One region of the Paraburkholderia sp. WS6 genome, then DNA from elsewhere that is predicted to be linked to it. Evidence: riboswitches for the same ligand, from Rfam matches in the RefSeq annotation. Region 1 holds a riboswitch; the other holds the start of a gene.
What was found. A riboswitch is a leader RNA that binds a small molecule or an ion and turns the genes downstream of it on or off. The one in region 1 is predicted to bind glycine.
Positions count from the first base shown of each region.

Region 1 (7,192 bases):
CCTTCTCGGCACGATCGGTGAGGCGCTGCATGAAGTCGCAGAACACGCGCATCGGTTCGATCTGACGCGGCGACAGGCGCGCCTCGATGCCACCCATGTACACCGCTTCGAACAACGACACCTTCGCCTGACCCGCAAACGAGCCGAGCGCTTCGAGCGTCGTATTTCCGACGCCGCGACGCGGCGTGGTGATCGCGCGGATGAACGCCGGGTCGTCGTTCGCGTTGGCGATCAGGCGCAGATACGCGCAGATATCCTTGATCTCGGCTTTGTCGAAGAACGACTGGCCGCCCGACAACACATACGGAATCCGCTCGCGACGCAGCACCTGTTCGAAGATGCGCGCCTGGAAGTTCCCGCGGTACAGGATCGCGTAGTCGCGAAAATTCGCGCGCCGCTCGAACTTGTGCGCGGACAGGCGGAACACCACGGACTCGGCCTCGTGCTCTTCGTCGTTGCACGGCGTGACGGTGATCGTGTCGCCCATGCCGTGTTCGGACCACAGCTTCTTTTCGAACAGCTTCGGGTTGTTCGCGATCACGTTGTTCGCGGCGGTCAGAATGCGCACCGTCGAACGGTAGTTCTGCTCGAGCTTGATCAGATGCAGCTTCGGAAAATCCTTGCTGAGCTGCCCGAGATTTTCGAGCGTCGCGCCGCGCCAGCCATAGATTGCCTGATCGTCGTCGCCGACCGCCGTGAACGCCGCGCGCTTGCCGGCCAGCAGTTTCACCAGTTCGTACTGGCACGCGTTAGTGTCCTGATACTCGTCGATCAGCAGATAGCGCAGCTTGTTCTGCCAGCGGTCGCGCACCTGCTCGTTCTTCTCGAAGAGTTCGGCGGGCAGACGGATCAGGTCGTCGAAATCGACCGCCTGATACGCATGCAGCGTCGCCACGTAATTGCGGTAGACGATCGCGGCCTGATGTTCGTCCTCGTTTGCGGCGATCGCGATCGCCTGCTCGGGCATGACCATGCCGTTCTTCCACAGCGAGATGATCGACTGGATCTTGCGGATGAAACCCTTGTCTGTCGAGCCGACCTGCTCCTGGATCATGCCGAAGCAGTCGTCCGAATCCATGATCGAGAACTGCGGCTTCAAACCGACGTGTTCCGCTTCCTGCCGCAGAATTTGCACGCCGAGCGAGTGGAAGGTGCAAACCGTCAACTGGTTGACGGGCACTTTGCGGCCTTCCTTGCCGGGCGTGGTGAGCGTCTTGCCTTCAAGCAGCTTGCCCACGCGCTCGCGCATTTCCAACGCGGCCTTGTTCGTGAACGTGACGGCGGCAATGTGGCGCGGCTCGAAGCCTTTGGCCTCGATCAGATGGGCGATCTTCTGCGTGATCACGCGCGTCTTGCCACTGCCTGCGCCGGCGAGCACGAGACACGGGCCGTCAAGATAACGGACCGCTTCATTTTGAGCGGGGTTCAGGCCTGCGGACATCGTCAGTGGATGGGTAATGCGGTTGAGGGCGCTTGGGTGCGGAATCGCGAGACCGAAGGCCCGGGGGCATGCTGCGCGGGGCGGGTGGCTGGCGCGCGTGCCTCAGTGAGAGGGGCGTTCCGGCTCGCAGCGATCCGCGCGAGAGGAGCGATGTTAACACGGATGCCTGGAGCGGATGCCGTGACAGGCGCGCTGTCGGATGGCCAGGAACGGGGCCCGCGATGGCAGCTCGCCCGACGACGAAAAACGGACGTTCGAGTGAGCTGGCCCGAACGCGGCTGCAACTGCCGTCCGAGCGCCGCCGGACAGGCACCGCCGACAAGCGCCTGCGACGATGCCGACAGTCCGCCTTCGGGACATGCCACAATTACGTTGTTGCGCGCCGTCGCCGCGGTGGCAAAGCGGCGCGCCGTTTTTGCAGGAAGACACGCATGTCCGCATCGCTGAAGATTGGATTGATGGGTTACGGTTTTGCTGGCGCGACCTTTCATGCGCCGGTGATCGAGCACTGCGGGCGAGCGAGCATCGCGGCCATCGCGACGAGCCAGCCCGAGCACGCGCTGGCCGATTACCCGCACGCAAAGGTGGTGGCCGATCTCGACGCCCTGCTGGCGCTCGAAGAAATCGACTGCGTCGTCATCGCGACACCCAATGACACGCACTTCGACCTGGCGCGCCGCGCGCTGGAAGCGGGCAAGCACGTGGTGGTCGACAAGCCGGTCACGCTGACTGCCGCAGATGCTCACACGCTCGCCAACATTGCACTCGCCCGGGGCAAGCGGTTCGTCCCCTTTCATAACCGCCGCTGGGACGGTGATTTTCTGACCGTGCGGGATCTGCTCGCCAGCAGAGAATTGGGGCGTATCACGCAATACGAATCGCATTTCGACCGATTCCGGCCGGAGGTTCGGCAGCGTTGGCGCGAGGAAGCTTCGCGCGGCGGCGGTTTGCTATTCGATCTCGGACCGCACCTGATCGATCAGGCGCTGGCGCTGTTCGGCGCACCGCAGACCGTGTCGGCGACGGTTCGGACGCATCGCGATCAGGCCAGCGCGCCGGACTACGTGCATATTCAGTTGGGCTACGGCGAGTTCGAAGTGGTGTTGCATGCCAGCGCGTTGACTGCGTACGTCGCGCCGAGGTTTACGATCCACGGCACGCAGGGGAGCTACGTCAAATACGGGCTCGATACGCAGGAAGATCAGTTGAAAGCCGGCTTGCGGCCGGGCGATGACGGGTTCGGCGCCGGCAATGCGCCTGGTGTGTTGCGTGTGCTCGAAGAGGGCCAGGAAGTCGAGCGGGAGGTGCCTACGCGCAACGGCGAATACGTCGGCTTTTATATTGCCTTGGCGGATGCCATTCAGAACGGCATGAAATTTCCCGTCAGCGCTCAGGACGCGGTCGACGTGATGACGATCATCGAGCTTGCAGCCCGGAGCTCGGAGGAAGGCGTCCGGTTGCCGTTTGAACGCATTCGCTGACTTTCCCAGCGCCACGGGGCGCTTTTTGGCCATTTGGCGACGGCACGCGAACCATGCCGCCGCCAATGGCAAAACGCCTGACAACCCCGAAAGGAACATAACGTTACAAATAACCCCGCCTCCGCGGTCAGCGTGAGTCCCCGGCAATCCGTTGCTACCCCAGTAGCACCACAAAACGACAACGACTTCCCGGAGAGTCCATGCCTCGTATCGTCCGCGCACTAGCAGCATGCGCTTTGCTCAGCTCCCTCGCCGCCTGCGTGGTGGCTCCTCAGCAACCCGCGCCGGCGCCGCGCCCTAACCCGCAACAAATCGCGGATCAGCGCTTCAACCAGGTCAACGGCCGGATCGACAACCTGAGCCGCCGCATCGACGCCCGCGTCAACCAAGGCTACTACCCGCCCCCGCAAGGCGGTGCGTTGCACCATCGCCTCGACGTGATCCGTCAGGAAGCTCACGACATGGCGGCGCAACACGGCGGCGGCCTGTCCGGCGACGAACAGCACGTGCTGAACCAGGAACTGGACAACGCGGCACACGCCATCGGCGAATAATCGCGCCAGTTCTGGCACTGAAGCAAAGGAGCGCGGGCATCACGTCCCGCGCTTTTTTTGACATTCGCGAACCCGCAGCGCCAACCCCCATGCCCCTTGCGGGCCTTTATTTGACAAGCCCCCGGCCCTCGCGTACATTCGCCGCACGCGTCGGGAGAGCGTGCTGGCCGCAGAAAATCGCAGGCCGCGCCGCCGAAGGGGCACACCCGCAAACTCTCAGGCAAAAGGACCGACTGCGTCGAAGAACCCGCGCCCAGGCAACATCAAGGCACCGGTTTTTCGCACTCTGGAGAGCGGCAGTAGCCGTCTGCATCGTTTAATCGAGCAGATTCTGGCAAGCTGCCCACCGAAGGGGCGCGCGTTTCACCGTAGCGATCACGGCTTCACCATCGCACGGCAGCGCAATCTCTCAGGTATCGAGGACAGAGGGGTCATGCAACGCAATCGCTCGCAGGCATCAGCCGCGAGGCGTAGCGCCGCATGGCCTTTTTTGTTTCGCGAGACGCCTGAGGCCCCATGACCGAACTCAAACACACCCCGCTCAACGCCACCCATCGTGCGCTCAACGCCCGCATGGTCGATTTCGGCGGCTGGGACATGCCCGTCAACTACGGCTCGCAGATCGACGAACACCGCGCCGTGCGCACCGACGCCGGCATGTTCGACGTCTCGCATATGTGCGTCGTCGATTTCACCGGTGAACGCGTGCGCGCCTTCTTCGAACACGCGCTGGCCAACAATGTCGCCAAGCTGCAAACGCCGGGCCGCGCGCTCTACTCCTGTCTGCTGAACCCGAATGGCGGTGTGATCGACGATCTGATCGTCTATTACTTCAGCGAGACGCACTTCCGCCTGGTCGTCAACGCCGGCACCGCGGAGAAAGACGTCGCCTGGTTCAGCAAGCTCAACGCCGAAGGCAGCTACGGCCTGACCATCACGCCGCGCCGCGATCTGGCGATCGTCGCCGTGCAGGGCCCGAACGCCCGCGATAAGGTCTGGCAAGTCGCGCCGTCCAGCCGTACCTCGACCGAACTCCTTAAGCCATTTAACGCCGCGATCGTCGACAACACGCCGTTTGGCGAATTGATGATTGCCCGCACCGGCTACACCGGCGAAGACGGCTTCGAAATCGTCCTGCCTGCAACGTCCGTCTGCGAGTTCTGGGACGCATTGGTGCGTCAAGGTGTGCGCCCTGCGGGTCTCGGCGCGCGCGACACGCTGCGTCTCGAAGCCGGCATGAACCTGTACGGCCAGGATATGGACGACAACGTCTCGCCGCTGGACGCCGGCCTCGCCTGGACTGTCGATCTGAATTCGCCGCGCGATTTCGTCGGCAAGGCCAAGCTTGAAGCCGACGGCTCGCAGGCCTCGTTCGTCGGTCTGATCCTGCTGAAGGAAAACGGCAAGGCGGCAGGCGTGCTGCGTGCTCACCAGAAAGTCGTCACGCCGCACGGCGAAGGCGAAATCACCAGCGGCACTTTTTCACCCACGATGCAGGAATCGATCGCCTTTGCGCGCGTGCCGAAAGGCGTGCAGCCGGGCGACACCGTTCACGTCCAGATTCGTGACAAAAACGTACCCGCAAGCGTGGTAAAACTGCCGTTCGTACGCAACGGCAAAGTGCTCGCAGTTTAAGCAGCCGGCGCGTGCGTTTACCTTTTTAAGTTCATACCGAATAACACCGCATAGGAGCATCCGATGAGCATCCCGGCCGATCTGAAATACACCGAATCGCACGAGTGGGTCCGCACCGAAGCGGACGGCACGCTGACGGTCGGCATCACCGACCACGCGCAGGAAGCGCTCGGCGACATCGTCTTCTTCGAAGTTCAGGAACTGGGCAAGACCGTCAACGCTGGCGACACCGTCGCCGTGATCGAGTCGGTGAAAGCCGCTTCCGATATCTACGCGCCAGTCTCGGGCGAAATCATCGAAGCGAACCCGGCCGTCGCCGACACGCCGGATGGCGTCAACAGCGCGCCGTACGAGAACTGGCTCTTCAAGATCAAGCCGGCCGCGGACGCATCGCAGGATCGCCTGATCGACGCGGACGCGTACGCCAAGGCCGTCGGCGCCTGATTCACCGCAACTTGCACCATTACGTTTAAACCCGACAGGCGCGGCGCGTCCGATTCGACAGTCGAACGGACGCCCGCACCGCCAGGAACACCTCATGAAGCTCGAACACCCGGATCGTCTGATGAACCGCACTCCTCTCTCGCTCGCCGCGCTCGAAGTGCATGACGCCTTCGCTGAACGGCACATCGGCCCGGATTCGGCCGACCAGCAAGCGATGCTCGAAGCCCTCGGCTTCGCGTCGCGCGCCGCGCTGATCGACGCGGTCATTCCGAAGACGATCCGCCGCACCGAAACGCTGCCGCTCGGCCCCTTCGCCCAGCCGAAAAGCGAAGCGGAAGCGCTCGCCGCGCTGCGTGAACTGGCGAACAAGAACCAGGTGTTCCGCTCGTACATCGGGCAGGGTTATTACAACGCGCACACCCCGACGGTGATCCTGCGTAACGTGCTCGAAAATCCGGCGTGGTACACCGCGTACACGCCGTATCAGCCGGAAATCTCGCAGGGCCGTCTGGAAGCGCTGCTGAACTTCCAGCAGATGATCGTCGACCTGACGGGTCTCGCGATCTCGAACGCCTCGCTGCTCGACGAAGCCACCGCGGCCGCTGAAGCGATGACGCTGCTGCAACGCGTCGGCAAGCCGAAGTCGAACGTGTTTTACGTCGCCGACGACGTGCTGCCGCAAACCATCGAAGTGGTGAAGACGCGCGCCACGCCGGTCGGCATCGAAGTGAAAGTGGGCCCGGCTGCGGAGGCGGCGAACGCGAATGCGTTCGGCGTGCTGCTGCAATACCCGGGCGTAAACGGCGACGTGCGCGACTACCGCGCGCTCGCTGAAGCGATCCATGCCGCAGGCGGCCACGTGGTAGTCGCTGCCGATCTGCTCGCGCTGACCGTTTTGACGCCGCCGGGCGAATGGGGCGCGGACGTGGCCGTCGGCAACACGCAGCGTTTCGGCGTGCCGGTTGGTTTCGGCGGCCCGCACGCGGCTTACCTCGCCGTGCGCGACGAATTCAAGCGTCAGATGCCGGGCCGTCTGGTCGGTGTGACTGTCGATGCGCAAGGCAATCCGGCACTGCGTCTCGCGCTGCAAACGCGCGAACAACATATCCGCCGCGAGAAGGCGACCTCGAACGTGTGTACCGCGCAAGCGCTGCTCGCGATCATGGCCAGTATGTACGCCGTCTATCACGGCCCGCACGGTCTGAAGACGATCGCGCTGCGCGTGAACCGCATCGCTGCATTGCTCGCAGCCGGCGCGAAGAAGCTCGGTTACACGCTCGTCAACGACACGTTCTTCGACACGCTCACGTTCGAAACCGGCGCACGCACCCAGGCGCTGCATGACGCGGCAACGGCGCGGCGCATCAATCTGCGCCGCGTGAGCGATACGCGCGTCGGCATCTCGATCGACGAAACCACCACGCGCAGCGATCTGGCCGATCTGCTCGCAGCGTTTGCGCAAGCGGCATTTGTCGACGAAGTCCCGCAAATCGACGCCCTCGACGCAGAACTCCCCGCCGAGAACACCGTGCCCGCTGCGCTCGAACGCACCAGCGCGTACCTTACGCACCACGTGTTCAACCGCCACCATTCGGAAACGGAAATGCTGCGCTACCTGCGCAGCCTCTCCGACAAGG
Region 1 is NZ_JALQCK010000015.1:125,866-133,057, forward strand. It holds gene M0D64_RS19560 (UvrD-helicase domain-containing protein) at 1-1,441, opposite strand, end outside; gene M0D64_RS19565 (oxidoreductase) at 1,873-2,922, shown strand; gene M0D64_RS19570 (hypothetical protein) at 3,123-3,476, shown strand; glycine riboswitch at 3,618-3,719, shown strand; glycine riboswitch at 3,753-3,912, shown strand; gene gcvT (glycine cleavage system aminomethyltransferase GcvT) at 3,993-5,111, shown strand; gene gcvH (glycine cleavage system protein GcvH) at 5,175-5,555, shown strand; gene gcvP (aminomethyl-transferring glycine dehydrogenase) at 5,650-7,192, shown strand, end outside.

Region 2 (7,192 bases), on a different contig from region 1:
GATTCACACCGAGGAGGAGAAGCAGATCGCAAGACATTGCCGGACGCTGTTGCGAGCGGAAGCGGGTTAGGGCAACTTAGCTTTGATGATGGCGTGATCAGAGACGCCGGTGACGCCGAACAGGCGAGAGACGTCTTCGAGTGCGGCAGCTCGTTGCTCGTTATGTTGAAGTACACCGAGCAGGGTGATGCGTCCGTGTGAGACTTTGACTTGCAGGGTGTTTGGGGGGACGGCCGTATCCCATGCCAAGCGTCTCGTGGCTTCTGCGGCGATTTGTTCATCAGTGAGCCGCATGCTTGGGTTGCTGCGCGTGACGGAGCGGGATCTGGTCATGGAGATTCCCTCGAGAGTGGACACCGATTGGACAACACTAGCAGATGTCGCTGGATTTGCCTTTGGCGACGCTTCCGGACCACCTGTCAGATCGAGTCCAGGCTAGTAAGCCTCATCGCAAAAGGGCGGCGGCCGGTTCGATGAACAACCGCGGCGGCGCGCGCAGCGCCGCCGCAAGTATGGCAGTAAGCGCCGCGCACGCAAACAAGCCCTATTGAATGGAACCCGCCAAAACCTGCGCCGTAGCCGCCGACAACGTCCACCCCAAATGCCCATGCCCGGTGTTATAAAAAACGCCGCGCCGTTTTCCGCGCCCGACCTTCGGCAACATACTCGGCAACATCGGCCTTAACCCCGCCCAAGGAATCACTTTCGAAGTCGACACCTCAGGAAAATACCGTCGAGTCCAGTCGACCAGCGGCGCAATCCGATCCGACCGGATATCCCGATTGAACCCATTGATCTCCGCCGTCCCCGCAACCCGGAACCGATCCACGCCAAGCCGGCTCGTCACGATCTTCGCGCTGTCGTCGAGCAAACTTACCCAGGGCGCGTTCTGCTGACTCACTTCATCATCGAGACATACGGTGATCGAATACCCCTTAACCGGGTAGACGTTCACGTGATCGCCAAGCATCGCCGCGAAGTCGCGGCTCTTCACACCGGCGCACACCACGATCCGCTCGAAAGCAAACTGTTGCGACTCACCTTCCAGATTGACCATCAACGAGAACCGTCCCTCAGCCGGCTGCTCGATCGCCGTAATTTCCGCGTCGTAGTGAAACTCGACACCATGCCGCACGCAAGCATCAGCCAACCCGCGCGTGAACTTGTGAATATCGCCAGTGGAATCGGAAGGCGTAAAAAACCCACCAAAAAAATCGCCATGCAACGTCGGCTCGATCGTGTGCAACTCGCTCGACGTCACCGGATTCCGGTCCAGCCCACCTTCGCGCAGCAGTTCATTCACCTTGCTGGCCGCATCGAATTCCTTGCGCGTCTTGTAGATGTGCAAGATGCCGCGCCGCTCCAGATCGAAGTCGATCCCTTCGCGCTCGGCAATCGAAAACAGATGCTCACGCGCAGCAATCGCGAGCCGCACCGTTTCGACAGTGTTCGTGCGGTAATGCGGGATCTGCCGCAGAAATTCACCCATCCACGAATACTTGTGCCACGTGGGCATCGGATTGAGCAGCAGCGGGGCGTCGCGCGTGAGCATCCAACGCAAGCCCTTCAGCACCGTGGCCGCGCTGTTCCAGACTTCGGCATTGCTGGCGGACAACTGGCCGCCGTTGGCGAACGAGGTCTCCATCGCCGCATAGCGATGACGTTCGAACACGGTGACATGGTGGCCGCGCTGCGCAAGGGCGTGAGCAGTCGTAACGCCGGTAATGCCGGCGCCGATAATGGCGATTCGTGACATGACATGGTCCAGAGTAGTTGAGCATCACCGGTGTCGATTTCGTGTCGAAACCGGCGTTGATGCCCCATCTGTCCATGTACCTGAGAGTTTCTTCCTGTGAGCATATCGCTTGCGATGCAAGCGGTATGCAGGGAATCCCCTTCGGTGGGCGCGCGTGGCGCCGCTCTCCAGATGTTCCAGCTGCGCGGTCCTTTTGCCTGAGAGTTTCCGGGGCGGTTGCTCCGTCGGCGTCGTCACAATCCTCTGACGATCTCTCCCGCGCTGCATTGCAGAACGGCTCGACGATACCGGGCAATAAATTTCACCGCAAGTGTTTCTTTCGATGCAGCGCGCAATCGGCACAGTACGGTGCCATATGCAACGGCGCGTCCGCCCCACTGGCGCAATCAAAGCCATTCAACTGCCTATAGGGACTTTTTATGTGGGGGTTTAAGGCTTGAACCGGCGGCGTCGGCTATATTTGGCGGCATTGCCCGACTTCAATTCCCACAGGAGAACGCCGTGCCCGCTGCCACAACGCTGCTTGCCTTTGCCCTGGTCTCGCTCGGCATGGTGCTCACGCCCGGCCCGAACATGATCTACCTGATCTCCCGATCGCTCTGCCAGGGGCGGCGTGCGGGGCTCGTGTCGCTCGGCGGCGTCGCGCTCGGCTTTGTGTTCTACATGTTTTGCGCGGCGTTCGGTATCACCGCACTGCTGTTGACGGTGCCCTACGCGTACGACGCGCTGCGTTTCGGCGGCGCGCTCTACCTGCTGTATCTGGCGTGGCAGGCGGTCAAGCCGGGCGGCCGCTCGCCGTTCCAGGTGCGCGACCTGCCGCACGACAGCCGCGGTAAACTGTTCACCATGGGGCTCGTCACGAACCTCGCGAATCCGAAGATCGCGGTTATGTATCTGTCGCTGCTGCCGCAATTTATTTCACCGGAGCACGGCAGCGTGCTCACGCAGTCGATCGCGCTGGGTTGCGTGCAAATCGTCGTCTCCGTCACGATCAACGCGTTGATTGCGACCATGGCAGGTTCGATCGCCGGGTTTCTCGCTGGGCGGCCGATCTGGCTACAGGTACAACGCTGGCTGATGGGCACCGTGCTCGCCGGTCTGGCCGTACGGATCGCGCTCGATTCACGCCGTTAAGCCACGCGATGCAGACTCGCCTGAGTCTGCATCGCGGCCTTCCTCGCCGAGCATCGGTCAGTATCGACCACCATGCTCGTGGTGCATCACAGGCGGCCTGCCTGCGTCACGCTCACAGCGTCTTGTACATGATGGTGGTTGAATCAAGCCGCTCTTCCAGCGTGTCGCGGCAAAATTGCGGAATCACTCCGGCCGTCTGATAACCCAGCGAGGCATAGAGCGGCTCGGCCTTGTCGCCGGTGCGCGTATCGAGCGTCAGCAGGCTGCGCTGCAACTGGTGCGCACGGTGTTCCAGTTCCGCCATCAGCGCTTTGGCGATGCCCTGGCGGCGGAACGCGGGGTGGACCAGCAGCTTGCGCACCTCGGCGCGATGACGCTGGTTCGGCATCGTGTCGTAATCGAGTTGCACGGTGCCGGCGATCGCCTCACCATGACGAGCAACAAAAAGCACCAGCGCGCCCGCACGCAGCGACGGCAGCACCTTGCCGCTCCAGAACGCCTCGCTCTCTTCGACGCTATACGGCAATACAAAGCCAACGCTCGCACCGTCATGGACGCAGGCACGCAGCAGCGCGCCGAGTTCGGGCAAATGGCGAACGAGGCCGTCGGCGGAAAAGGTCGTGATGGTAGTCGCGTTCATGGCGGCTCGAACTCAAACGATGAAGAGGATGTAGCGCGCCGCGCTATGCGAGGGCGTGACGAACGCGCTGGGGCCGAACAACTGGTAGCGCAGGCAGTCGCCGGGTTGCAGATCGTGACTTCGGCCGTCGACGGTGATCTGCAGTTGCCCTTCAAGCAGGATCAGATGATGCTCGAGGCCGGCTCTCGGCGACGCGTCGTATGTGATGCGTACGCCGGCATCGAGTTCGCACTCTAGCGCCTCGCCGCTCAGCGCCTGGGCGGGCGGCGACACGGAGCGGCGCCGGAAGCCGACGCTCGGGTCGACCCAGACCGGCTGCGCGTCGCGCGGCAACAGCGGCGCGAAGTCATCTTCGACCATGTGCATGAGACGCGACATCGGCAAGCCATAGGCGACGCAGAGCTTGCCCAGCACGCTCGCCGTGGGGCTCACGGCGGCGTTCTCGAGGCGCGAGAGGGTGGCGCGGCTGACGTTGCTCAGCTTGGCGAGATCGTCGAGCGACCAGTTGCGCTCGGCGCGTAATCCGCGCAGACGCTGGGCGATGCGGCGATCGATGGCGTTGTCGTCGGCGAGCGTGTTTTCCATATTCGGGAAATTATCTCGAATATGGGAATTCGTCAACGAAACAAAAATGCGCCGAACCGGATGCGAACACGGTCCGGGCACGCTTCGCCATTGCGGAGATTCGTACACTGCGAGCGGCCGGGCCGTTTATCATAGTGGCCACCAACTAAAACCCGCCGCCAGGCTGTGCAACGGTAAGGCACACCAATCACGAGACCCGGCGGCGCATGCCGCGACATCTTCTATGAACTCCACTCCCGACGCTGTTTCCCGTCCCTCCATCCGCGCCTTGACCTTGCTTGAGGGGCGCGTGCTTGGTGTGCTCGTCGAAAAGCAGCACACCGTGCCGGATAGTTATCCGCTTTCGCTGAACGCGTTGACCTTGGGTTGCAATCAGAAAACCGGCCGCGCGCCGGTGATGAATGCGACCGAAGCCGAGGTGCTGACCGCCATCGACGGATTGAAGCGGCTGAGCCTGGTGATGGAAGGCAGCAGCAGCCGTGTACCGCGTTTCGAACACAACATGAATCGGGTGTTGGGGTTGCCGAGCCAGTCGGCAGCGTTACTGACCACGTTGCTGTTGCGCGGTCCGCAGACCGGAGCCGAGTTGCGCTTGAACAGCGCGCGTCTGCATGGATTTGCCGACATCTCGTCGGTCGAGGCGTTTCTCGACGAACTGGCTGCCAACGATCCGCCGCGGGTGGTGAAGCTGGCCCGCACGCCGGGCGAGCGCGAAAATCGCTGGATGCATCTGCTATGCGGCGAAGTCAGCGCAAGCGATCTTGCCCAGCCGGGCGGGGACGACGAGGTCGTGCCGCTGTCGGCGTTCGAGGCGGTCAAAGCTGAACAGAAGCGGCTTGCCGACGAGGTGAGCCGGCTTCGGGTGGTGGTGCGGCGAATGGCTGCCGAATTGGGGATTGAAGTTGAAGAGCTGGGTACGGGGGATTGAAACGCGATTGGTGATTGGCGGTTGGTTTCTCGCACGCTGCGAGCGCGCGAGAAACCAGAAACTAGAACTTGTAGTTCACCGAAGCGAGCGTATTGAGCTCGAATCTTTTTTCGGTAATCGGGCTATTCGCCGCGTCGTGCTCCAGTCGCCCGAAAGTCGCGGAAACCGACCCATTCCAGTGCTTCGAAAAGTCGTAAGTCACCATGGCGTTCATATGGACGTCCCGCACACCCGCACTGGTGCTATACGTGGGCAATCCTGACGCCGCGCTCTGCTGCCCGGACACGCCGAAAAACGTCCGCGTATAAGTACCATTCGCCCAGGTGAAGCCTGGTCCCACCGAGAACAACCAGCCGCCAACCGGCGCGGATGCGACGAAATCCGTGCTGACCGTCGTCCCCTGGTGATGCCCGGCGATATCCTGGTACAACGCCACCGACCCGGTAAACGCCCACCACGTATAGTCGGCGAAGAGCTTCAGTTTCGGCCCGCCATTCACATCACCAAGTCCATGCAGGCGCGGATCGTCGGACTCCTTGCGCATCTGGAAATCGAAAGTCAGTGCAGCGCCCACGTGATAGGCAGGACCGCGCAGCACGTTCACGCCGAGCACGTCTGGGCCTTGCGAGAAAATCCGGTCGTCGTATGAGATGTCCAGCGCAGGGAACGGGAATACGCTCAACTGGCGGGACCCCGGGTACTTGGGCGTAATCACCACGCCAGGACCCACGCCGATTTTCCATTTGCTGTCGGTGGCCGCGCCGGTACTGGCGTCAGTCGTCGCGTTCGGACTTGCATCGTCCGCGTAGGCAGCGCGCGCAGCGCAAAGGCCGAGCGCAGCGGCGAGCAGCAGCGACATGCGTGCGGGTTTGCCGAACCTCAGCGTGGTATCCGCCGTCATGCGCGCTCCTTGCCAAGCGCCGCGAGTTGCCTGAGGCGTCGCGCCAGAGCCTTCGAGACGACCTGTTGTTTGCCGTCGTCGCCGCTATGGACGGCTTCGCTCTCGCGCAGAAACAGGGTGGTTTCGCGCGCGACGATTTCGCGCTCGTTGTCCGACGTAATCATGTGATACGAATCATCCAGCCAGATTGTGCGTAAAAAGGCAGCGCCGATATTCGTGGCGACAAAACGTGCGTTGCGTGGGCTCGACGTCTCATCGTCGATCGCATGGACAATCAGGCAATCGGTCTTGATGTCGCGTACCTGCGTGCGCACGCTCGCGGCGAGGCGGCTCGCCTGGTGCAATGCCGGCAATGAAATCGTCGACGGACCGACTTCGCTGAAGTCACTGCGCTGCATCGCGCGGGCGATCTTTGCACGAAGCGCTTCGTTGCGCAGGCCGAACGGCGCCTCCTCGCGGTAGCGCCAGCGTTTGCGCATCGGCGTGAAGTACGCCCAGTTGAGCAGGAAACGATACCAGGGGATCGCCCAGCCGTCGTATGAGAGCGTCAGCGACAGCAACACGAGCGACTGCGCCCCTGGACGGCGATGCGCCAGAGCCAGCGCCAGGGCCGCGCCGATCGATAGCCCGCAGATCGAGACGCGGGCAAAGCGCTCGGCCAACGCGTCGTACTCGCGCACGGCCGCCTCGAGCCACGCCTCCATCGCTTCTTCTTCCGAGCCGGCGCTGTAGCCCGGCAGGACGGGCGCGCAGGTGGTGAAGCCCTCGGCGTTCAGATAGCGGGCGAGAAAACGCAATTCGAGCGGCGAACTCGACAGGCCGTGCAACATCAGCACGGCATGATCGTCGCCGGGTAAGAAGAGACTCGTCGGTTGACTCATGGATCAGGCTCCGATCCGTAGGACGAGAAACTCGCCGGCGTGGGTGGTGAACCGTTCGCACATGCACTCGGTCAGCTTCGACGGACCATCGCCACTTTTCAGGTGCACGCGATGGCTGCCGGGCCACAGCGCCTTGCTGAGCCGCTGGATGTCGTCGGGATCGACATCGGCGAAGCGCGGGCCCGGTGCAATCTGGTTGGGCAGGCGCGGCAGCACGCCTTGCGGCTTGACGTCGTTGCCCGGCTGTAACGCGTTGCGCTCGAGCGCCTGAATGAAAATGAACGTCCTGTGGTGATGGGACAGGTGGCGCAGCAGCCGGTGTGTTTCGTCGACGCCGCGGCGTGCCAGCATGCGTTCGTTATCGTGA
Region 2 is NZ_JALQCK010000012.1:5,326-12,517, reverse strand. It holds gene M0D64_RS16420 (acetate/propionate family kinase) at 1-70, shown strand, start outside; gene M0D64_RS16415 (BON domain-containing protein) at 67-333, opposite strand; gene M0D64_RS16410 (D-amino acid dehydrogenase) at 545-1,756, opposite strand; glycine riboswitch at 1,932-2,025, opposite strand; gene M0D64_RS16405 (LysE family translocator) at 2,258-2,890, shown strand; gene M0D64_RS16400 (GNAT family N-acetyltransferase) at 3,003-3,530, opposite strand; gene M0D64_RS16395 (helix-turn-helix domain-containing protein) at 3,543-4,115, opposite strand; gene M0D64_RS16390 (YceH family protein) at 4,339-5,043, shown strand; gene M0D64_RS16385 (MipA/OmpV family protein) at 5,105-5,944, opposite strand; gene M0D64_RS16380 (carboxylesterase) at 5,941-6,825, opposite strand; gene M0D64_RS16375 (DUF4118 domain-containing protein) at 6,829-7,192, opposite strand, start outside.
Region 2: linked by a shared signal. The riboswitch ahead of M0D64_RS16410 (D-amino acid dehydrogenase) and the one ahead of gcvT (glycine cleavage system aminomethyltransferase GcvT) in region 1 are both predicted to bind glycine.